4 regions of the Pseudoduganella sp. HUAS MS19 genome follow, and region 3 is predicted to be linked to each of the others. Evidence: predicted binding sites of a transcription regulator. Region 3 holds the regulator's gene; each other region holds the start of a gene.
The links. Region 3 encodes sigma-54, which starts transcription at its own class of promoters, with help from an activator protein. Its sites were predicted from a motif close to TGGCANGNAANCTGCTTT; they were not measured.

Region 1: the regulator sigma-54 is predicted to act here: its motif matches at 3,702-3,719, upstream of ACWBU6_RS05925 (TorF family putative porin).
Region 2: the regulator sigma-54 is predicted to act here: its motif matches at 3,344-3,361, upstream of ACWBU6_RS05535 (PEP-CTERM sorting domain-containing protein).
Region 4: the regulator sigma-54 is predicted to act here: its motif matches at 2,895-2,912, upstream of ACWBU6_RS27690 (pilin).

Annotation. Positions count from the first base shown of each region.
Region 1 covers NZ_CM132133.1:1,280,338-1,285,850, forward strand. The annotation lists gene ACWBU6_RS05905 (AAA domain-containing protein) at 1-1,741, shown strand, start outside; gene ACWBU6_RS05910 (IS3 family transposase) at 1,792-2,793, shown strand; gene ACWBU6_RS05915 (magnesium chelatase domain-containing protein) at 3,053-3,196, opposite strand; gene ACWBU6_RS05920 (accessory factor UbiK family protein) at 3,355-3,597, opposite strand; gene ACWBU6_RS05925 (TorF family putative porin) at 3,790-4,551, shown strand; gene ACWBU6_RS05930 (P-II family nitrogen regulator) at 4,563-4,901, shown strand; gene ACWBU6_RS05935 (ammonium transporter) at 4,913-5,513, shown strand, end outside.
Region 2 covers NZ_CM132133.1:1,195,689-1,201,201, reverse strand. The annotation lists gene ACWBU6_RS05560 ((2Fe-2S)-binding protein) at 1-285, opposite strand, end outside; gene ACWBU6_RS05555 (DsbC family protein) at 308-1,030, opposite strand; gene ACWBU6_RS05550 (FAD-dependent monooxygenase) at 1,043-2,248, opposite strand; tRNA gene ACWBU6_RS05545 (tRNA-Phe) at 2,324-2,399, shown strand; gene ACWBU6_RS05540 (outer membrane beta-barrel protein) at 2,600-3,190, shown strand; gene ACWBU6_RS05535 (PEP-CTERM sorting domain-containing protein) at 3,395-3,967, shown strand; gene ACWBU6_RS05530 (M16 family metallopeptidase) at 4,070-5,513, opposite strand, start outside.
Region 3 covers NZ_CM132133.1:955,206-960,718, reverse strand. The annotation lists gene ACWBU6_RS04480 (DUF7674 family protein) at 1-301, shown strand, start outside; gene ACWBU6_RS04475 (metal-dependent hydrolase) at 315-1,331, shown strand; gene ACWBU6_RS04470 (Lrp/AsnC family transcriptional regulator) at 1,328-1,789, opposite strand; gene ACWBU6_RS04465 (enoyl-CoA hydratase/isomerase family protein) at 1,786-2,871, opposite strand; gene hpf (ribosome hibernation-promoting factor, HPF/YfiA family) at 2,947-3,306, opposite strand; gene ACWBU6_RS04455 (RNA polymerase factor sigma-54) at 3,374-4,870, opposite strand; gene lptB (LPS export ABC transporter ATP-binding protein) at 4,880-5,513, opposite strand, start outside.
Region 4 covers NZ_CM132133.1:6,037,165-6,042,677, forward strand. The annotation lists partial or broken gene ACWBU6_RS27675 (IS4 family transposase) at 1-303, shown strand, start outside; gene ACWBU6_RS27680 (pilin) at 445-924, opposite strand; gene ACWBU6_RS27685 (pilin) at 1,540-2,028, opposite strand; gene ACWBU6_RS27690 (pilin) at 2,353-2,841, opposite strand; gene ACWBU6_RS27695 (FHA domain-containing protein) at 3,031-3,681, opposite strand; gene sucD (succinate--CoA ligase subunit alpha) at 3,745-4,626, opposite strand; gene sucC (ADP-forming succinate--CoA ligase subunit beta) at 4,640-5,513, opposite strand, start outside.

The sequences.
Region 1 (5,513 bases), 330 kb from region 3:
CGGTGCCGTTACTGATCAATTGTCCGCCGCCGGCGCGCCTCAGTGGGCTCTCCGCCTGCGAACTGTGCCGGCCAAAGAGGACTACGACGCACAAATTCCGGCTAACTGGCGGGACGCTTGGAACTGGCGCCTTGCGGTGCAGTTTCTCGACACGATTGACGGACACGCACGCCTGCGGCAACTATTCGATGAACGTCGTGTCTTGACGAGTAAGTTGAGTCGCACATACCAAGAACTGGTTGCCGAGAAGACCTGGTTAGGTGTCTTCAATAATTCACCAACAAGCGTACGCCAAGCATTGCAGGCGTACCTCAATGCCATTCAAGCGATGGGTGCGGGTACTGGTGTGCGCGCGGTTCGTCATAGAAAAAATGCACGAGACGCCATGCTGCGGGCGTATCAAGCTGTTCCATGCTGGGTGCTACCGCAATGGCGAGTCTCGGAGACGATTCCCGCGGAGGTCGGGCTATTTGACCTGGTCGTCATCGACGAAGCGTCTCAGTCCGACATTTGGGCATTGCCCGCGCTATTGCGCGGTAAGAAGCTTCTTGTGGTAGGCGATCACAAGCAGGTATCCCCATCTGCTGTTGGTACGGCCGAAACAAAAATTCAGGAGCTCTCTGCCAGATTCCTGCGGGATCAACCGCACGGTTCGGAGATGACTCCCGACAAGTCGATCTACGACTTAGCACGCGTCGTTTTTGCTGGCAACTCAGTTATGTTGCGAGAGCATTTCCGATGTGTCCCTGCAATCATCGAGTTCTCGAACCGCGAATTCTATGAAGGAGATATCAAGCCGCTGCGCGTGCCCAAGGCTAACGAACGTTTGGACCCACCTCTGGTGGATGTGATGGTCAAGGGAGGCTTCCGTAAAGGCGATGTCAATGATCCTGAAGCTAAAGCCATCGTGGAAGAGCTGAAATCGATTCTCGACGATGACTTATTGAAGGGGCGAAGCATCGGCGTGGTGACTTTGCTTGGCAACGCCCAAGCAGCGCTAATCCACGACCTGGTTCACAAGCAGATTTCGCCGGCCGACATCGTTGCGCGCAAAATTGCGGTAGGTCCTCCGCCAGTGTTCCAGGGACGCGAGCGTGACATCATGTTGATATCGATGGTCTCCGGTCCTGGTGACCGTGACATTGCTAATCGAGCTGACATGCACCAGCGCTTTAACGTGGCCTTGTCCCGCGCACGTGACCGAATGTATTTGTTCAGGTCGAAGACAGAAGCCGAAATGAAGGAAGACTCGCTGAATGGCCGTGTATTGCGGCATTTCCGCCAGCCCTTCACGCAAGATGCTAAAAGGGTCGAAGTGCTTCGTGAGCGATGCGAATCTGGATTTGAGCTGGAGATGTTTGATGAGCTGGTGAAGCGCGGATACCGGATCGAACCACAAGTCCCATGTGGAGGGTATCGCATTGACTTCGTCGTCGAGGGGGCTGAGGGTCGCCGGTTAGCGATAGAGTGTGATGGCGATAGATTCCACGATCCAGGCCAATGGCAAGATGATATGGCTCGTCAACGAGTATTGGAACGGGCCGGCTGGACATTTTGGCGCTGCTTTGCATCGACGTTCGTTCGGCGCCGACAGGAGGTACTGGCCGATCTGGTGACGACTCTTGGTGAATTAGGTATTGAGCCGCTCGGAGCCGAGTCCGTAGACAATACAATTTGGGTTCATTCGAAAGAAGTGGACCCTTATGGTGTCGCCGACGCTGAGTTGCAGGAGCTGATATGACCGCCGCTAGCCGACCTCTGATGCAGCGAACAATTGGTGATCTCGAAATAATGTTCGCGAACTCGCCAGAAGATACGCATGTTCTCGCTCAACTCGCAGCCGAACGGGCGCAGTGGATTGATCGCGGCGATGAGGTGCCGTTGGCGATGCAGTGCGAGCTGGCAGCCGTGCCGCGCTCCACGGTCTACCGGCGACTGGAAGCGGCAGCGCGCCAGCCATTGGTGGACGAGGAGGATGGCCAGCTGCGGGCGCTGATCGACGAGGAGTACACCAATCGGCCGTTCTACGGTAGTCGGCGTATGGTGGTGTTTCTGCGCGGGCGAGGCCATTGCGTCAACCGTAAGCGCGTGCAGCGCCTGATGCGGGAGATGGGCCTGGCCGGCATGGCGCCGGGACCCAACACGAGCAAGGCGCAGCCAGGGCACAAGGTCTATCCTTACCTGCTGCGCGGTGTGGCGGTAACGCGGCCAAACCAGGTGTGGTCGACGGATCTCACCTACATCCGACTGGCGAAGGGTTTCGCCTATCTGGTGGCGATCATCGACTGGTACAGCCGCAAGGTGCTGGCCTGGCGCCTCAGCAACAGCATGGACGCCGCGTTCTGCGTGGACTGCCTGGAAGACGCTATACGTCACCATGGCAAGCCCGAGGTTTTCAATAGCGACCAAGGCTCGCAGTTCACCAGCAGCGCCTTCACCGGTGTACTCAAACGCGAAGGCGTGGCGATCAGCATGGATGGGCGCGGACGAGCTTTGGACAACATCTTCGTGGAGCGCCTGTGGCGCAACGTGAAGTACGAGGACGTGTATTTGAAGGGCTATGCCAACATGGCCGAGTTGACGGTGGGGCTGGCGCAATACTTCGCGTTCTACAACGCCGGGCGCCCACATCAGGCATTGGGCTACGAGACGCCAGATCGGGTCTACAGCGCGGGCATCGGCGGCGGTGCGATGATCGTTGACAAATTCGGCGACGCAGATCAGGGGCAGGAAGAAGTGAGCAATACGGGGCAGCGCCGGGCAGCTGCAGAAGTGGAAACGGGCACAGCTTAAATTAACCGGCTAAGTGTCTTGACTGACGGGTCCACTTTAATCGTCGTGGACGGTAAGCTCCGAAAGCTGAAATGCAGGTAGGAGAACTTTGTGTTTTGACTCGTCCTCTTTCATTTAGCGCTTGCTCCCCAATTAGAAATGAGCCCTCTGCAATACTGTAACGCAGTTTTATCTTGCGCTGCATAGGAATCAGGGAGTGGCGTTGCATCGCTTCATCTGAGTGGTCTTCACTCGACGACCCAGTCCATCTTGGGGAAACTTAGCTGTTAGTGGTATCCACAACAAACTTGCATGTACGGTGCTGCAGCAGTTCGAAACCGGCATCGGTGATGGCGGCGCGCCTGCGGTCGCGCGCCCCTTTTACTTCGGTGTCGGCCAGGCCAACGATCGCGAAGGCGGGCAAGTCGTTGGCCAGTGAACTTGAAGATTGACTTCCGGCGCCAGCATGCCGGCCAGGGCACGGCTTTTGATGACGGCAATGCCCATGGTGGCTTCCCGGGTCCCCAGCCGAACCTTCGTAGACCGCGGGCGCCACCGCCCGTTCAAGCTAGCGCAAGGGGATTACTTGTCGGCCAGCTTGGCTTCCAGCTCGGCCAGGCGCGATTCCATCAGCTCCAGCTTGGCGCGGGCTTTGGCCAACATCTGGGCCTGGATGTCGAATTCCTCGCGGGTTACCAGGTCCAGCTTGGCAAAGCCCTGGGTCATCATCGCCTTGACGTTCTTTTCAATATCTTTCGCCGGCGAGTTTTCGATGACCTGGTTGACCTTCTGTTGCAAGTCATTGAAGAAGGCGTTCATGTCCATGTTTTTCATTCCTGTTGTGTGAGTTTGTGCACCACAACGGTGCGGCTTTGGCTTTAAATGGTGCGGAAAGCTGTCCTTAAATCAACTAGCGCACGAATTTTGCCTGGCACGCAATCTGCTAATAAGCAAGAAAGCTGTTATTTCAGACTGAATTTTAAACCGCAATAAAAGTTCACTCAAAAGGAAATCGCCATGATTCATAAGAGCAAGAAGCTGGGACTCACCGCTGCAGTCGCACTGGCAATGGCAACGATGGGAGCCGGCCAGGCCCACGCGGCCGATGCCGCACCCGGGGCGAAGCCTGATAATGAGTTCAGCTATAACGCGGCCCTGACCAGCGACTACCGCTACCGTGGTATCTCGCAAACCCGCCTGAAACCGGCGCTGCAAGGCGGCGCTGACTGGGTCAACAATCCGACCGGTTTCTATGCAGGTGCCTGGGGCTCCACCATCAAGTGGATCAAGGATGCCGGCGGTGATGCTGACGTTGAACTGGACCTGTACGGCGGCAAGCGCGGTGAAATCGCGCCTGGCGTCAGCTACGACGTGGGCTTCCTGGCCTACATTTATCCTTCCAACGACCTGCATCCAAGCCCGAACACCCGCGAATTGTACGCCCAGCTTGGCTATGGCCCGGCAACCCTCAAATATTCGCATTCGCTGAGCAACCTGTTCGGCTTTGCGGACAGCAAGCACAGCACCTACATCGACGCTTCCTTCAACCAGGAAGTGTATGAGGGCATCATCCTGAACCTGCACGTTGGCCGCCAGAAAGTGAAGAACAATGGCTTCTTCAGCTATACCGACTGGAAGGTCGGCGCGACCAAGGACTTCGGCGTGGCTTCCGTCGCGTTGGCTTATATCAAGACCAATAGCGACGCTTATATCGCGCCGACCAATGGCAAAAACCTGGGCAAGGGCGGCCTGGTGCTGACCGTGTCCAAAACCTTCTGAAGAGGCATCGTATGAAAATGATTACCGCCATTATCAAGCCGTTCAAGCTCGACGAGGTGCGTGAAGCCCTGTCGGCGATCAACGTGCAAGGTATTACGGTGACCGAAGTCAAAGGCTTTGGCCGCCAGAAAGGCCATACCGAGCTGTATCGCGGCGCGGAATATGTGGTCGATTTCCTGCCAAAGACCAAGATCGAGGCCGCGGTTGACGATGCCATCGTTGACCAGGCTATCGAGGCGATCGAGAATGCCGCCCGCACCGGCAAGATCGGCGACGGCAAGATTTTCGTCTCGTCGCTGGAGCAAGTAATCCGTATCCGTACCGGCGAAACCGGCAACGAAGCACTGTAAGGGGAACCGTGATGCACAAGACCATTAAAAAATGGCTGGCGGGGGTGACTGTCCTGTTGGCCTTCAGCGCAGCACTGCCTGTGCTGGCCCAAGATGCCAAGCCGGTCGAAGCGCCGGCTGCCGCAGCAACTGCCGCCGCGCCTGCCGCTGCTCCGGCCGCGCCTGTCGCCGCTGATGCTGCTGCTGCACCGGCGGCCGCGGCTGCTCCAGCCGATCCGGCTGCTGCGCCGGCCGCGCCGGTAGCGCAAAAGGGCGATACCGCCTGGATGTTTGTGGCGACCCTGCTCGTGATCATGATGACCATCCCGGGCCTGGCCCTGTTCTACGGTGGCCTGGTGCGTTCGAAGAACATGCTGTCCGTGCTGTTGCAGGTGTTCTTCGTGTTCGCCATGATCATCGTGCTGTGGTGCCTGTATGGCTATTCGATTGCTTTCACTGAAGGGAATGCTTTCTTCGGTGGCTTTGGCCGCACGCTGCTTGACGATATTTACGATCCGGCCAAGGGCTTCGCCATGGCTGCGACCTTCAGCAAGGGCGTCGTAATTCCTGAATTCATCTTCGTTGCATTCCAGGGTACCTTCGCAGCGATTACCTGCGGCCTGATCGTCGGCG
Region 2 (5,513 bases), 240 kb from region 3:
CGGAACATCATGCTTGACCCAGGCATCCTGCACCGCCTTGCCCACCTTGTCCGAGGACATGGCTTCGATGGTGGTGATCTTCTGGCCCACCGCCGCCGAAATCGGCGTCACGCAGGAACGGATTGCCTGCCCTTCCATGTGTACCGTGCACGCACCGCACATCGCCATGCCGCAGCCAAACTTGGTGCCGGTCATATTGAGGTTGTCGCGCAAGGCCCACAGTATGGGCGTAGAAGGGTCGGCGTCGACTTGCACGTCGCGCCCGTTGATGTTCAATGTGACCATGCCAGCTCCCTAGTTATGACGACTATTTGATGGTGGCGAACTTTGCTTCCAGCGTACGCTGGTCGACGGCTCCTGCAATGCGGCTGCCGTCGGCGAAGAAGATCGCCGGCGTGCCATTGATGCTCATCTTCTGGCCCAGGGCCAGTACCTTTTCGTTCGGCGAAGTGCAACCGTTCGGCGCGGCCGGTGCGGCCTTGCCGTTCAACATCCAGTCGTCCCAGGCCTTGTTGCGGTCGGCCGAGCACCAGATATTCTGCGACTTGCTGAACGAATCCTGCGACAGGATGTTGTACATGAAGGTGTACACGGTAACGTTGTCAATGCCGGCCAGCGTGGTCTGGCGGAAGCGCTTGCAGTAGCCGCAATTCGGATCTTCGAAAATGGCCATTACGCGCTTGCCGTTGCCCTTGACGGTCTTCAGCGCCAGTTCAAGCGGCAGGTCGTCGAACTTGATCTTGTTCAGGTCATCGATGCGGGCCTGGGTCAGGTCGGTCCTGGTCTGCAGGTCCAGGATATGGCCTTCCACCAGGTAGCGGCCGGTCGGGTCGGCGTAGCGCACCTCGTTGCCGATGGCGACTTCATACATCCCGGGGATCGGGGACTTCCTGACGGAGTCGATCTTGACGCCGTTCAGGCGTTCCGCCAGGGCTTTGCGCAGTTGCGCTTCTTCTTTTGCAGTCTGCGCATCCGCACAGGACATCAGCATGACCGAAGCCATTGCCAATACCAGCTTACTCATCTTCATAGGGTCTCCGCTTTACAGCTTTCCGAGGGCATGTGAAATCAGCCGGCGCTTTACGCCCGGCAATTTGTCCAGCAAGTTTAGCCCGAAATTACGCACTGCGCGCACCGGTTCGAGATCGGTGCCGAACAGGCGCTCCAGTCCATCCGTAGCAGCCAGCATCAGGCTCACTTCTTCCTTGCGTGCGCGGGCATAGCGCGCCAGCACGCGGTCATCGCCGATGGAGCGGTGCTCTTCCCGCTCCGCCACGGCTTTCACCAGTTCCTGCACATCGCCAAAGCCAAGGTTCATGCCATGGCCGGCCAGTGGGTGCACCACATGGGCGGCATCACCCACCAGGGCCACGCGCGGCGCCACCATCGAATGGGGACGCATCAGCCGCAGCGGGAAAGCCTTGACCACTTCCGGCTGCAGCGGGCTCAGCTTGCCCAGCTTTTCCTGGGCGAAGGCGGCCAGCCGCCCGGCCAGCGCAGCGGCGCCTTCGCGGCACAGGGCATCGGCCAGCATGTCCGGCGCCGACCACACCAGCGAAACCTGGTCGCCCGGCAGCGGCAGCAGGGCCACGATGCCCTGCTCGCCGGTGAACCACTGGTGCGCGACACCATGGTGCGGCAACTCGCAGGCAAAATTGGACACCACTCCGCTCTGGTTATAAGGGCGGTAATCGAGCCCGATATCGCACTGGCCGCGTACCCAGGACTGGGCGCCATCGGCGCCCACCACCAGCGCTGCGCCGAGATGGGAACCGTCGTCCATGGTGATCACGGCGCCTTGTTCGTCATGCTTCAGGGCGACTGCCTTGCCGTGCACGAAATGCACGTTCTGGGCAAAGCGCAGCGCGGCATCCAGGGCCTGGTTCAGGTTGCGGTCTTCCACGATCCAGCACAAGCTGCCTGTGTGGGCGCCGTAAGCATCGAAGTTCAGCGCACCGGCCCTGGCGCCATCGCCGTTGACCAGCATGGCATCGACCGGGGCAATGCGCGATTGGTCCATGGCCCCCCAGACCTTCAGGGAATCGAGCAAGCGGTGGGCAGTGTGGTTGAGGGCGAACACGCGGACGTCCCAGCTGGCCTCGTCCGGGCGCGCGGCTGCCGGCGGCGGGCCCAGCAAGGTCACACTCAATCCGGACTGGGCAAACGCGAGGGCTGCCGTCTTGGCAATGGCGCCATTGCCAACGATGCAGACCGCAGTCTGCATATGGTGATGCGTGGGCTTGTTCATCCGCGCATTATAGCTTTCCCCCAATGAAAAAAGGCTATTGCAAACCAAGGATTCCCTGCTATAATGCTGCCTCTTGGCCTGGTAGCTCAGTTGGTAGAGCAGAGGACTGAAAATCCTTGTGTCGGTGGTTCGATTCCGCCCCGGGCCACCAAGAATAAAAAGTGAAAACGCCGATCTTTGTGGTCGGCGTTTTTCGTTTGTGCGCTGGTCTTTGGATTGTGAGAATTAGCGCATTTTCAGTAAGTATCAACATGCTACTATCGCGCTTCCCCCTTCCCTGCCGCAGCTGCGGCCCCCGCAGCCTCCGAAGTGAAGTCCTTTTCAATACTTTCTAAACAAGAAGTTATTAGCATGAAAAAAGCTGTATTCGCCCTCGCGGCACTGGCGATCGCCTCTTCCTCCTATGCCCAGAACGCTGCCGAACCGGCAAGAACCGTGCATGGCTTTGTCGGCCTGGGCATCACCGCCGGCGGCGACAAGCTGGCCACCGCCGAGTACACCAATGGCGACTCCGCCAACATCCGTGCCGGCGGCGGCGTGTACTTCACCGGCGGCGTGGATTTCCGCATCGATGAACAGTTTTCCGTACAAACCAGCGTGAATTTCCATGTGGACGACCAGTCCGCGCGCAATGGCAGCATGAAGTTCCAGCGCTTCCCGATCGAAGCCCTGGCCTTCTACCACATCAACCAGAACTGGAAGATCGGCACCGGCCTGCGCTATGTCACCGGCGCCAAGCTGAGCGGTAGCGGCGCTGGCGAAATCGACGATGTGAAGTTCGACAATACCCTGAGCGGCGTCGTGGAAGCGGAGTACCTGTTCACGCCGCAACTGAGCGTCAAAGTGCGCTACGTGAACGAAAAGCTCGAAGTCAAGCGTGGATACGGCTGGGGCGAAGTGAAAGCCGACCACGTCGGCGTCTCGGGCAACTTCTACTTCTAAGCGCGCCCCGCTTGCGAGAACGCCGATCCTTGCGATCGGCGTTCTTGTTTTTGTCGGGAATTTTTACACATTGCCATTCAGTCAATTAATTTCACTAGTAAAACAATACATAACTACTTGTAACTACAAGTAAAACCGGCAATATTATTTCTATGGCATGATTTGTGCTAACGCTGCTGAGTCTCTTTTTCTTTAGGACTCAATATGAAAACCGTTCGTCAGCTCCTGGCCGCCGTTGCCCTGCTTGCCCCGCTGTCCGCCTTGGCCTTCCCGATCGCTACTGCCGGCACCGAGGGCAACCCGGTGCTGGTCGGCAGCACCGCCAATATCGTCGCGCGCTATGAGGGCAATTCCGCTGCCTACAGCAACGATCTTTACCTGGTTACCAACGATGGCATCGCGGGTAACGATATCTTCCTGTTCAATAACCACAGCTCCGCCATTGGCGCGACCGTGGACCTCGGCAGCTTTGCCCTTGGTACCGAACTCGTCTTCCGCCTGCACGTCAACAACACCAATACGGACTACTTCACGGGCTTGGCCGGCCGCAACCCGGACGGCTCGTTCCACGCGCGAGTACAGGGCAACTGGCTTCCCGACACCACCTTGGTAAGCTTTGAAGACTTGTACAACGGTCCCTTCGAATTTAACGACCTGAGCTTCTCTTTCACCAATACCACCACGCCTTCCGACGTACCGGAACCGGCCAGCATGCTGCTGCTGTCCCTGGGCCTGGCCGGCATCGCGGTTGCGCGCCGCAAGCCACGCAAGTCTTAAGCTGGGCCTGAACTGAAAACGCCGATCCTTGCGATCGGCGTTTTTTTTCGGGCCGGGACCCGCGGAGAAGCCCCGCCGCGCCAGGCGGCGGGGAGGCCTCGCTTACGGCCTCGAGGCCGGCGCCGCACCGGCAGCGCCGGCAGCGGACTTGGCGAAGTCACCGGCCTTGATCACCGAAACCGCTTCCGGCTTCAGGTTGGCCCGCAATGCTTCGTTGACCTGGGCCACCGTCAGGGCGCTGACTTTGGCTTCCAGCTCCTTGTCGAAGGCCATGGTGCGGTCAAAGCTCAGGTAGCCCGCCAGGCGGCCGGCCAGGCCCGCGTCGCCGGTACGGCCCACCTCCTGCGATTGCAGCCAGGCTTTCTTGGCATCGGCCAGTTCAGCGTCGGTAAAGCCATCCTTGAGCGCCTTACCCAGCTCTTCGCGCAGCGCAGCTTCCACCTTGGCAGTGTTTTGCGGCGCGCTGATCGCAAAGGCCAGCCACAAGCCGGCCGGGTCGCGCGCTGGCACCGACAGTTGCGAACCCACGCCGTAGGACAAGCCTTCTTTCTGGCGGATGCGGTCGGCCAACCGGCTGCGTAATGCACCGCCGCCGAGCATGTAGTTGCCCATCAACAGGGCCGGGTAGACGGCCGCATCATCCTTCATCGGCACCGGCTGGATCGCGAACAGGACCGAGTTGGCCTTGTCCGGTGTTTCCAGCGCAATGCTCTGGCCGGCGACCGGCTTCAGGACGCTGGCGATACGGGCGTAGGGCTGCTGCGCCTTCCAGTTGCCGAACAGCCTGGCCGCTTGCGCCTGCACGGCGGCGGCGTCGAAGTCGCCCACCACGGACAGGGTGGCATCGCCGGCGCCATAGTAGGCCTGGTGGAAGGCCTTGACTTGTTCCACGGTCGCAGCTTTCTGTTCCGCCAGGAGCTCCGGCAAGGTCATGGTGTAGCGCACATGGCCGGCCGGGAAAGTATTGGTCAGGCGCTGCATCGCATTGCTGGCCAGGGGTTGCGGCTCGGTCAGTTGCTGCTCGGTACCCGAGATCATGTCGCGTTGCTGCTCGGAGAAGTCCTTTGCCGTGAAGGCCGGTTTGGTCAGCGATTCGCCCAGCAAGTCCAGCACTGCCGCCAGGTTGTCGCGCGTGGTGGTGACGTTGACCGTCACGCCTTCGGCGCCACCGTTGATGTTAACACTTGCCTTCAGCTTGTCGAGTGCATCCTTGACTTCCTGGCGCGACAGGCGCTCCGTGCCGCTCAACAGCAACGAGGCGGTCAGGTCGCCAATGACGGCCTTGCCCGCCAGGTTCTCGGCAGTGCCCATGCGCAGTTGAATCGACGCGCTGACCGTGTTGCCCTTGGTGCTCTTTGACAGCAGCGCGAGCTTCATGCCGTTGGCCAGGACCGAACGCTGGGTGCGCTTTTCGATATTGTCGGGGCTCGGGTCGAACACTTCGCCCTGGGCGATGGCTGCGCGGCCCTTATAGTCCTTGACCATTGCCGCGACATCCGGCGTTTTCGGCACTTCGGTACGGTCGGCTGCATCGGTCGGGATGAAG
Region 3 (5,513 bases):
TTCCTGCTGGGCAGAGCAGCCTTCGCCGGAGAGCGCTTATAGCTGGTTCGAATGCGTCGCCAATGTCCTGAATGAAGAAATGAAGCGGGAAAATGACCTCGCCGAGTGTTCCGGATTCTTCGAATTTACCGCCAACGTTTTCGTGTCCGCCAGCCAGGAAGTCAGGCAGTGCATCGACGTTGCGTTGGTGGAGAACCTGTTCTGGCAAGTGCCGCCTGCCAAGGCTGCCGCATACTGGAAGAAATTGCCGCCGCAACTCCAGGCCCTGTACGTCAACTTCCACCGCAAGCCTCCGCTTTAAGATCCCCTGAACCATGCCAACCATCTTCACCCATCCCGCAATTCCGCTGGCGCTCGGCGTCGCACTCGGTCCGAACCGTATTTCACGCCGCCTTCTGTTGGCAGGCATGGTTGCATCCATCGTGCCCGACATGGATGTCATCGCCTTCAAGTTTGGAATCGCGTATGCGGACCAGTTTGGCCATCGCGGCGCATCGCATTCCATTGCCTTCGCACTGGCGCTGGGCGCATTGGCGGCACTGCTTGCGCCCCTGTTGCGCGCAAAGCGCTGGATTGCATGGGCCTTTGTATCGTTTGCCTGCGTTTCCCATCCTTTGCTGGATATGTGCACGACAGGAGGCTTGGGTGCCGCACTGCTATGGCCATTGTCTGATCAGCGCCTGTTTTTCCCGACCCAGGTGATCCGCGTGTCGCCATTAACGCTTGAGCGGTTGCTCGGGCCTGCTGGAATGACGGTGGTCAGGTCTGAGTTGCTATGGGTCTGGCTTCCATGCCTCGCCGTGATGCTCGCCGCATTTGCCGTGCGTACGCGGCTTCCCAAGTTCCATGTTACGCAAAATGGCGTTTTCAGACCTGTCGCCATGGCCCGTGAACTGGGCATTTCCGGCGCCATGCTCGCGCTAGCTGTGGCCTGGCATTTCGCTGGTGATCGCAGGCTGCTTGAAACGATTGTTGTGATCTCGGTCATGACCCTGGTCAGATGTTTCCAACTGCGCGCGATGGACCCGGATGGCGCTCCAGTGGCAGCAACCAAAAATGACATGCTGCTGTTCACCAAACCTGGCCTCCTTCGCTCAGTGGAACAAATACCGATAGCGAGCATCGAACAAGTCAAAGTCTACGGGCCGAACGGCAACCGATACTACCGCTTCGAGCTCACTGGAAAGGAGGCAAAAGTATTTGCAACTTTAATGGGCCTTGAGGCGGAGCAGGCTGTGATCTCCTTCCTGCGGAAAGCTTTGCCGTCAAAGGTAGTGATCGCAAACGCCCCGCAAACCTTCGTTGAAAAGGTAAGGGGCAAGCAGGCTTAAAGCGTCAGCTTAGTCTCGAACTTGGAGCAGTTCATCGCGAACAGGCTCTTCACGTTGATCACGTTGTGGTGGGAGGTGAAGACGCGGCGCGTGAAGGCGCTGTATTCCTCCATCGACTCCACCGTAACGATCAGGTGGAAGTCGAACTCGCCCGCCACCTCGTAGCACGACATCACCTCCGGCTCGGAGCGCATGCGGTGTTCGAACTGCTTCAAGATGTCGGTATTCTGCTTCTCCAGTTCGACCGAGACGAACACTGTCAGCGGCCGCCCGGCCAGCGCACGGTCGACCAGCGCCACCGCCTTCACCAGCACGCCATCGGCACGCAGTCTTTCGATGCGGCGCTGGCAGGTCGCGACCGATGAATGCACGCGCTCTGCGATCTCGCGCAGGGGCGTGCTGGCATCCTCTTGCAGGATATTGAGGATGCTGCGGTCGATCCGGTCCAACTCCCTCATGCGAGGTGCCGCAGTGGATGCGCCCAGGCCGGCCAGCATGGTTCGAAGAACCGCTCCACCATTGCGGGCGTGACTTCGGCCAGGGTCGCGGGATTCCACTTCGGCTGGTTGTCCTTGTCGATCACCAGCGCACGCACGCCTTCGAAAATTTCGCCGTGTTCGAAGTTGCGGCGCACCAGGTTGCGCTCCATGCGCAGGCAATCCGACACGCCCAGCGCGGCGCCGCGCTTCAGCAGTTCGTGGGTCACGCTCATCATCAAGGGCGAGCGTAATTCCATCGCCTTGAGCGACTTCTGCGCGAAAGGCGTGCTGTCGCCGCGCAGCGAATCCATGATGGCCGGCACCGAACCGGCGGAGAAATGCTTGTCGATCAGGGCGCGCTGCGCCTCCAGTTCGCTGTCGCCGGCGAACGCATTGTGCGGGCCGGCAAAGACGGCAATCGCATCGCGCAGCGACTCGCCGGGAGTGGACTCGAACAGCGCTGCCAGACCGGCCAGTTCCGTTTCCGGCACGAAGTAGTCTGCCAGGTCCAGGTAGAGCGCGTCGGCCGCGCCGACCGTCAAGCCGGTCAGCCCGAGCCACATGCCGAGCCGCCCCGGCGCATGCGACAGGAAATGGCTGCCGCCCACGTCAGGGAACAGGCCGATATTCACTTCCGGCATCGCCATCTTGGTACGGCCGGTGACGATGCGCACGCCGCAGTCAGGCCCACCCTGTGCGATCCCCATGCCGCCGCCCATCACCACGCCATCCATCAGCGCCACATAAGGCTTGGGGTAGAAATGGATCAAATGGTTAAGCGCATATTCTTCGGTGAAGAAGTCTTCCAGCAGGGCGCTGCCGCCTTGTGTATTGGCGCGGCCGACGTCATGGAAAAAACGGATATCGCCGCCGGCACACAGCGCGCGTTCACTGCTGCTGCGCACGACAACCGCCGCCACGGACGCATCGTCGCGCCACGCCAGCAGCGCTTGCGTCATCGCGCGCACCATGTCGAGGGACAGTGAATTGAGGGCTTTGGGCCGGTCCAGCGTGATGAAGCCGGTGCCGTTGGAGATGTGGGTTTGGACGTGTTCGCTCATGCAAATATTTTAACGCACCCTGGCCGCAAAAAAGGGCGCCAATTGCGCCCTTTGGTGTGCTACACGGCCAGTCCTTTACATGGCGGTGGGTGGTGCTTCGTACGTATCCGGGAAATGCTTGATGGCCGCATGATTGTGGTTCTGCACACGGTCTTTGTATTTCATGACCTGGCGATCCAGTTTGTCAATCAGGGTGTCGATGGCGGCGTAGAGGTCTTGCGACAGGCTTTCGACGTACACGGTTTTGCCAGACATGCGCAGGTTGATTTCGGCTTTCTGGCGTTTCTCTTTCTCGGTGAGGTTATCTACAGTCAGGATGACAGCAATATCGATTACTTGATCGAAATGGCGCTTGACTCGTTCCAGCTTGTTCTGCACGTATTCGCGAATGGCCGGGGTCACTTCGACATGATGTCCACTGATGGTGAGATTCATACACACTCCTAAAGATGATGTCGCTCTCGAGTTCGTGCGCGCCGAAACGCACAGAGGAACCCATGCACTACAAAGATTTGCGGAGGCTTACCGGAGGGATTTTCAACGCTTCTCGATATTTGGCAACAGTCCGTCGCGCAATCACCATGCCTTGTTCTCCCAGCATGTCCGCAATCTTACTGTCGGATAAAGGATTTTTCGGGTCTTCTGCTCCTGTCAATTGCACGATCAGTGCCCGTATCGCAGTCGAGGAAGCTTCACCCCCAGCTTCGGTCGCGACGTGGCTACCAAAGAAATATTTCAACTCAAACATGCCATGTGGGGTGAGCATGTATTTTTGAGTTGTTACGCGAGAAATAGTGCTCTCGTGTAGTCCCAGTGTATCAGCAATTTCACGCAACACAAGGGGTCTCATGGCCACCGCGCCATGACTGAAAAAGTTCTTTTGTCGTTCTACTATCGCCTCCGCCACGCGTAGGATCGTGTCGAAACGCTGGCGCATATTCTTGATCAGCCACTTGGCTTCCTGCAGCTGGCCATTCATCTGCGACTCGCTCTTGCCTTGCTTGAGCAGGTTGGCGTACAGCGCGTTCACGCGCAGGCGCGGCACCACGTCGTTATTCAGCGTGACCAGCCAGCCGCCGCGGCCCTTCTTCACGATCACGTCCGGCACCACATAGTCTGACTCGCCTGACGCAAATTCGGCGCCCGGATGCGGGTTGCACTGGCGGATCACGCACTGCGCTTCGCGCAAGTCTTCGTCGTCGCAGTCGAGGGCTTTCTTCAGCTTGGTGAATTCGCGCTGGGCAAACCAGGTCAGGTGCTTTTCGACGATGGTCAGCGCCATGCGGCGCGTCACCAGCGGCACGCCCGGCATGCGCTTGATCTGCAGCGCCAGGCATTCGGCGGCATTGCGCGCGGCAACGCCGGGCGGGTCGAAACTTTGCAGCAGCACCAGGCTGCAACGCAGGTCGTCCAGCTCGATCTCCAGCTCGGGCGGCAGGCGCTCGTGGATTTCTTCCAGCGGCTCCTCCAGGTAGCCGTTATCGTCCAGCGCATCGATGATCAGCTCCATCAGCGCGCGGTCGCGCGGCTCCTGCACGGTGACGCGCATCTGCTCCAGCAGGTGTTCGCGCAGCGTGCAGCCGGAAGCTTCCAGTTGCGGGCGGCTGTCTTCGTCGTCGGCGGATTTGCTGCCGGAGCTGGCGCTCCAGTCGGTGTCGTCGCTGCCGTTGCCGGCGCTTTCGCTGTCGCCGCCTTCATAGCCTTCGCCATCGGCAGCGGCGGGGGCGTCGCCGCCCTCGCCTGGCGCGCCATCAGGTGTGGGCGCGGCGGGGCCTTCCGAGCCATTGCCGTTGCCCTGGCTGATGGCGCCATCGGCCAGCAGGCGCACCGAGTGGTCGAGCGGATCGTCAAGGCGCTCCAGCATGGGATTGTCGCCAAGCAGCTGTTCCAACTCCTGGTGCAGTTCCAGCGTGGACAGCTGCAACAGGCGGATGGATTGTTGCAGCTGCGGCGTCAGCGCCAGGTGTTGCGAGGTTCGCAGTTGCAGTGTTTGTTTCATGGCCTTCGCTTACATGCGGAAGTGTTCGCCGAGGTAGACACGGCGTACGGATTCGTTGGCAATGATGTCGTCCGGGCGGCCCGAAGCCAGCACGGCGCCCTGGTTGATGATGTAGGCGCGGTCGCAGATGCCGAGGGTCTCACGCACATTATGGTCGGTGATCAGGACACCGATATTGCGCTCCTTCAGGAAACGCACAATACGTTGGATTTCGATCACGGCGATCGGGTCCACGCCGGCGAACGGTTCGTCCAGCAGCACGAAACGCGGATTGGTGGCCAGGGCGCGTGCAATTTCCACGCGGCGGCGCTCGCCACCGGACAGCGACAGGGCCGGATTCTCGCGCAGCTTCTCGATTTGCAAGTCGGCCAGCAGCGCTTCCAGGCGCTGGTTGATCTCGGCCTTGGCCAGCGGCTTGCCGTCGACCCTCTGCAGTTCCAGCACCGCGCGGATATTTTCCTCCACGGTCAGCTTGCGGAACACCGAAGCTTCCTGCGGCAGGTAGGACAGGCCCAGCGCGGCGCGCTTGTGGATCGGCAGGCTCGATACGTCGGCGCCGCCGATATCGATGGTGCCCGCATCGGAGGCCACCAGGCCGACGATCATGTAGAAGGAAGTGGTCTTGCCGGCGCCGTTAGGGCCC
Region 4 (5,513 bases), 1.3 Mb from region 3:
GCGATGTATCTGGTAGTGGCATGGCGCATCGCGCACCTGATGCGGCTGGGGCGAACCTGCCCTGACCTGGAGGCCAGTCGCTTCTTCGACTGGGCCGAGATTCGCGCTGCATACATGCGCTCCAAGGCTGGGCCGCCAGCAAAGCCGACGCTGAATGAGGTGCTACGTTTGATCGCCGGATTTGGCGGTTTCCTTGCCCGCAAAGGCGACGGTGAGCCCGGTGTGCAAACGATTTGGAAAGGACTGCGGAAAGTGCGCGTGGCGGCGGAAGCATTACGCTATGCAGCTACGCCTGCTTCCTGATTTTGGACTTGTGTATAAGGGCATGACTTGAACCTTGCTGCCCACCCTGACCTAAGAGGCAACGCTGACTGATCGTCAGAGAAACGTTTGAGCAAAAGAAAACCGGGCCGAAGCCCGGCTTTCTTCTACTACCTAGCTAAATTAAGTAGCTACGTTGTTCTTCACGACCGCAGCGTACACAGCTGGCGCATCTGCCTCAACGATGTCGGTGGTGTTTTTCCACTTCATGCTCGAATCTTTGGTATCCAAGAACGGAGTGAAGGTAATGGTCTTGCCGTCAGCTGCGGGGAAGATGCCGGTAGCCAGCTTGATCTTGATTTCGCCATTGTTAACTGATTCCAGCGAAGCAACTTCCTTGGTTGGCTTGAAGTCGGCGATCTTGGTGATGCTATTGGAGCCAGCGTCGCAGCTGTCGAACACGCCGCCTGCTTCTTGAACGCACACTGCAACTGCGGTCTTGATCGAGTCGACCGCAGTCAGCGCGTTGGCAATCTTTGCTTTGCCGGTGTAGTCCGAGTAAGCTGGGATTGCTACAGCGGCCAGAATACCGATAATGGCCACGACGATCATCAGTTCGATCAGGGTGAAACCGGCTTGTGCTTGACGCCTAATGGATTGCATTTGGTGCTCCTTCAAGTAAATTGACTCTGATACGGGGGTTATAGCAATCGCCATGCCAGCTCAATTATTCCGACTCGGGGCCATGAGTCGGTGCCAGGGCTGTCATTCGGACAGCTTGCGCCATCTTTAACATATCTTAATAAGCGAATTTGGCCATTTTCGCGTATTGAGATCATCAAGGCTGCTGTTTGAGTGTCCGGAAGGCGGCCAGCTACCGCTTGCGAGTCAAGTTAAGTGGCCTACCCATTGGTGCCACGATGATTTCAGTACCATTCATTTTCCCCATCGACGTCCAGCTACGTCGCGCCCGTTTTCTCAGTTACTGGTTGCGAGGCAATCGCGCCAGTCCCCCATCAGGATCAAAGCATTTCCGTCGTGTTCGATGGGATGCGCAGCGCGTTTCCCGCTCTCAGAAAAACACTGGTGCCGTCGTTTGTCCCGTAAGCTTCTTCTGGGGTATGTTCAGCTGTAGCGTGCAGTTCACTGGCTGCACCGTACGCACTTCACCTTGCTGCGAATCGTTTCGTACGAGGCACGCTGGCTAACCGGCAGAGAATCGCTTGAACAAATAAAAAAAACCGGGCCGAAGCCCGGTTTTCTCACCAGTTAGGTAGATTAGGTACCTACGTTGTTCTTGGTGATTGCAGAGTAGACTGCTGGTGCATTGGCTTGGGTGATGTTGGTGGTGGTGGTCCACTTCACGGTCGAGTCTTTAGCGTCCAGAGTTGGAGTGAAGGTGATGGTCTTGCCATCAGCTTCCGAAGAGATGCCGGTAGCCAGGGTGATGGTGATAGCGCCGTCCGTTACTGAAGCCAGGTTGGCGACTTCTTTGGTTGGCTTGAAGTCAGCGGTTGCAGTGATGCCATTGGAACCCGCGTCGCAGCTATCTTTCACGCCGCCTGCTTCCTGGATGCAAACGGAAACTGCGGTCTTGATCGAATCAGCAGCGGTGATCGCATTGGCGATCTTGGCCTTCGCGGTGTAGTCCGAGTAAGCTGGGATTGCTACTGCAGCCAGGATACCAATAATGGCCACAACGATCATCAGTTCAATCAGGGTGAAGCCGGCTTGTGCTTGACGCTTAATCATTTTCACGGATTTCATTTGCAACTCCTTCAGGGGAAAGAAACAAAAATTGGGTGCGACACTGGAGTAACAGCAATGCGTGTGCCATCTCAAATTGTCAACAAAAACCACGGATTTCTGTCAAAAACTGTCAAATTTCCCTGCTGAGATGACGTTTTTGGTCAATTGGCCTCCAATTTTTGTCAGCTCTTCTGGAGTGGGGTGCCAAAATTTAGCGATACAAAGCGAATCGTGTATTCGGCGGATGCGGGGCCTGAGGACCGATCCCAGGAACTTTTACTTACCCCAAAAGAAAATGCCCCGCTTTCGCGGGGCATTTCATATTACTGCGGAACAGGTAGATTAGGTACCTACGTTGTTCTTAACGATTGCGGAGTGGACCGCTGGGGCATTTGCCTGAACGATGTTGGTGGTGGTGTTCCACTTCACGGTCGAATCTTTTTCAGTGATAACTGGGGTGAAAGTGATGGTCTTGCCGTCAGCTTCCTTGGAGATGCCGGTACCCAGGGTGATGGTGATCGCGCCGTCAGTAACCGAAGCCAGGCTTGCCACTTCTTTGGTTGCCTTGAAGTCAGCAGTTGCGGTGATGCCGTTCGAGCCTGCATCGCAGGTGTCTTTCACGCCACCAGCTTCTTGAATGCACACGGAAACTGCGGTCTTGATCGAATCAGCAGCGGTGATCGCGTTGGCGATCTTGGCTTTAGCGGTGTAGTCCGAGTATGCTGGGATTGCAACAGCAGCCAGGATACCGATAATGGCCACAACGATCATCAGTTCGATCAGGGTGAAGCCAGCTTGCGCTTGTTTCTTAATCATCTTCATCGATTTCATTTACTAGTCCCTAAGATTTTAAAAATTGCTCAGTGAGTTGAGGCACGGAAAGTAAAGCAATCACCGTGCCAGGCCATTTTGGTGCAAAAAATCCAAGTTAACCACCAATTTTTGTCAGCTTTAGGGCAAGCAGTTGACGCTTTGTGTCAAAAGGAAAACAAAAATTGTCCAAATGCCTGACAAAAATCGTCAGCTGGCGCGGAAGGCCATCAGGATGCCGCTGAGGTCGAGGATGTCGCCAACGTTTAGCGGATGAGGCTGGCGCGGCATCGGGTCACCGTTCAGCAGGGGAGATTTGTCGCCTTCCACGTGGGCGACGGAATATCCTTCGGGGGCACGGGCAATCACCACGACCTGCACGCCGGGGCGGCCCAGGCTGGTGACGGCCTTGGTCAAGCTCAGGGTTTTGCCGGCATTGCTGCCGTTCAGGACTTCTATATGAGCCAGTGGCAATTCGGCGAACTGGGTGTGCGGCGCGGCGGCCGAGGACGAGGCCGACGGCGGTGCCGGCATGGCAGGGATGGTGGCGGCGGCGGCGGCCAGTGGGCGGATGCCGTCGCTGACGAATTCGAGGTGGTACTTGGCCATCTTGATCACATCCTTGTTCTGCAGGAAGTGCTTGCCGATGCGGTGGCCATTCACAAATGTACCATTTGTGCTTTGCAGGTCTTCCAGGAACGAGTCGTCCAGGATGGTCGTGACGAGCGCATGCTCACCACTGACTGCGGGGTGGCTCAGGACAATGTCGTTATGCTTATGGCGGCCGACCGTCATGCGCTCCTTGGTGAGCTGCACGGTCTGCTCGATAACACCTTCTCGCATCACGAGTAGTTTTGCCAAATCAATATCCTCCGGGTAAACGCAAACGGGGAGCCGAAGCTCCCCGTTATCATACAGCTACTATTACAACATTGCCTTCAACAGGCGACCCATTTCGGATGGGTTTTTGGTGACCTTGATGCCGCAGGCTTCCATGATTTCCAGTTTGGCTTGTGCCGTGTCGGCGCCGCCGGAGATCAGCGCGCCGGCGTGGCCCATGCGCTTGCCTGGAGGAGCGGTCACACCGGCGATGAAGCCAACCACTGGCTTCTTCATGTTGTCCTTGATCCAACGGGCTGCGTTGGCTTCGTCTGGACCGCCGATTTCGCCGATCATGATCACAGCGTCGGTGTCAGGATCGTCGTTGAACATGCGCATCACGTCGATGTGCTTCAGGCCGTTGATCGGGTCGCCGCCAATGCCAACTGCAGAAGACTGGCCCAGGCCCAGGGCGGTCAGCTGTGCCACCGCTTCATAGGTCAGGGTGCCGGAGCGGGAAACCACGCCGATGCGGCCCTTGCGATGGATATGGCCAGGCATAATGCCGATCTTGATTTCGTCCGGGGTGATCAGGCCTGGGCAGTTAGGGCCCAGCAGCAGGGTCTTGGAACCTGCCTTGGCCATGCGGTCTTTCACTTCCATCATGTCGCGGACCGGGATGCCTTCGGTGATGCAGATGGCCAGGTCCAGTTCAGCTTCCACGGCTTCCCAGATTGCGGCGGCGGCGCCTGCTGGTGGAACGTAGATTACGGAAACGGTCGCGCCGGTTTCCGACGCTGCTTCCTTGACGGATGCGTAGATCGGGATGCCTTCGAAGTCTTCGCCGGCTTTCTTCGGATTCACGCCTGCAACGAAGGCATTCTTGCCGTTCGCGTAGTCGCGGCACATACGGGTGTGGAACTGGCCGGTCTTGCCGGTGATGCCCTGGGTGATGACTTTGGTGTCTTTATTGATCAGGATAGACATATCGATTCCTTAATTATTTACCGGCGGCAGCGGCAACAACGGCCTTGGCTGCTTCTTCCATGGTGTCAGCGGCGATGATAGGCAGGCCCGATTCGGCCAGCATCTTCTTGCCCAGGTCTTCGTTGGTGCCCTTCATGCGCACGACCAGCGGCACGGACAGGGAAACGGCCTTGGCGCCGGCGATCACGCCTTCGGCGATCACGTCGCAGCGCATGATGCCGCCGAAGATGTTCACCAGGATGGCTTTCAGTTCCGGGTTCTTCAGCATCAGCTTGAAGGCTTCGGTCACTTTCTCGGTGGTGGCACCGCCGCCCACGTCCAGGAAGTTGGCTGGCTCGCCGCCGAACAGCTTGATGGTGTCCATGGTTGCCATGGCCAGGCCGGCGCCGTTCACCAGGCAGCCGATATTGCCGTCCAGGGAGATGTAGGCCAGGTCGAACTGGGATGCTTCAACTTCAGCTGGATCTTCTTCGTCCAGGTCGCGGTAAGCCACGATTTCCGGGTGACGGAACAGGGCGTTGGCGTCGAAGTTGAACTTGGCGTCCAGTGCGATGACCTTGCCGGAACTGGTCAGAATCAGTGGGTTGATTTCGGCCAGGGAAGCGTCGGTTTCCCAGTAGGCTTTGTACAGGCCTTGCAGGTTGGCGACGGCGTCGGCTACGGAGGCTTCCGGTACGCCGATCTTGCGTGCCACGTCGGCAGCGTCTGCGTCGGACAGGCCGGTCGCTGGATCGATCACGACGTTGTGAATCAGTTCAGGGTGCTTTTCAGCGACTTCTTCGATGTCCATACCGCCTTCGGAGGAGGCCATCAAGACAACGCGCTGGGTGACACGATCGGTCACCAGGGAAACGTACAGTTCCTTCTTGATGTCGGCGCCTTCTTCG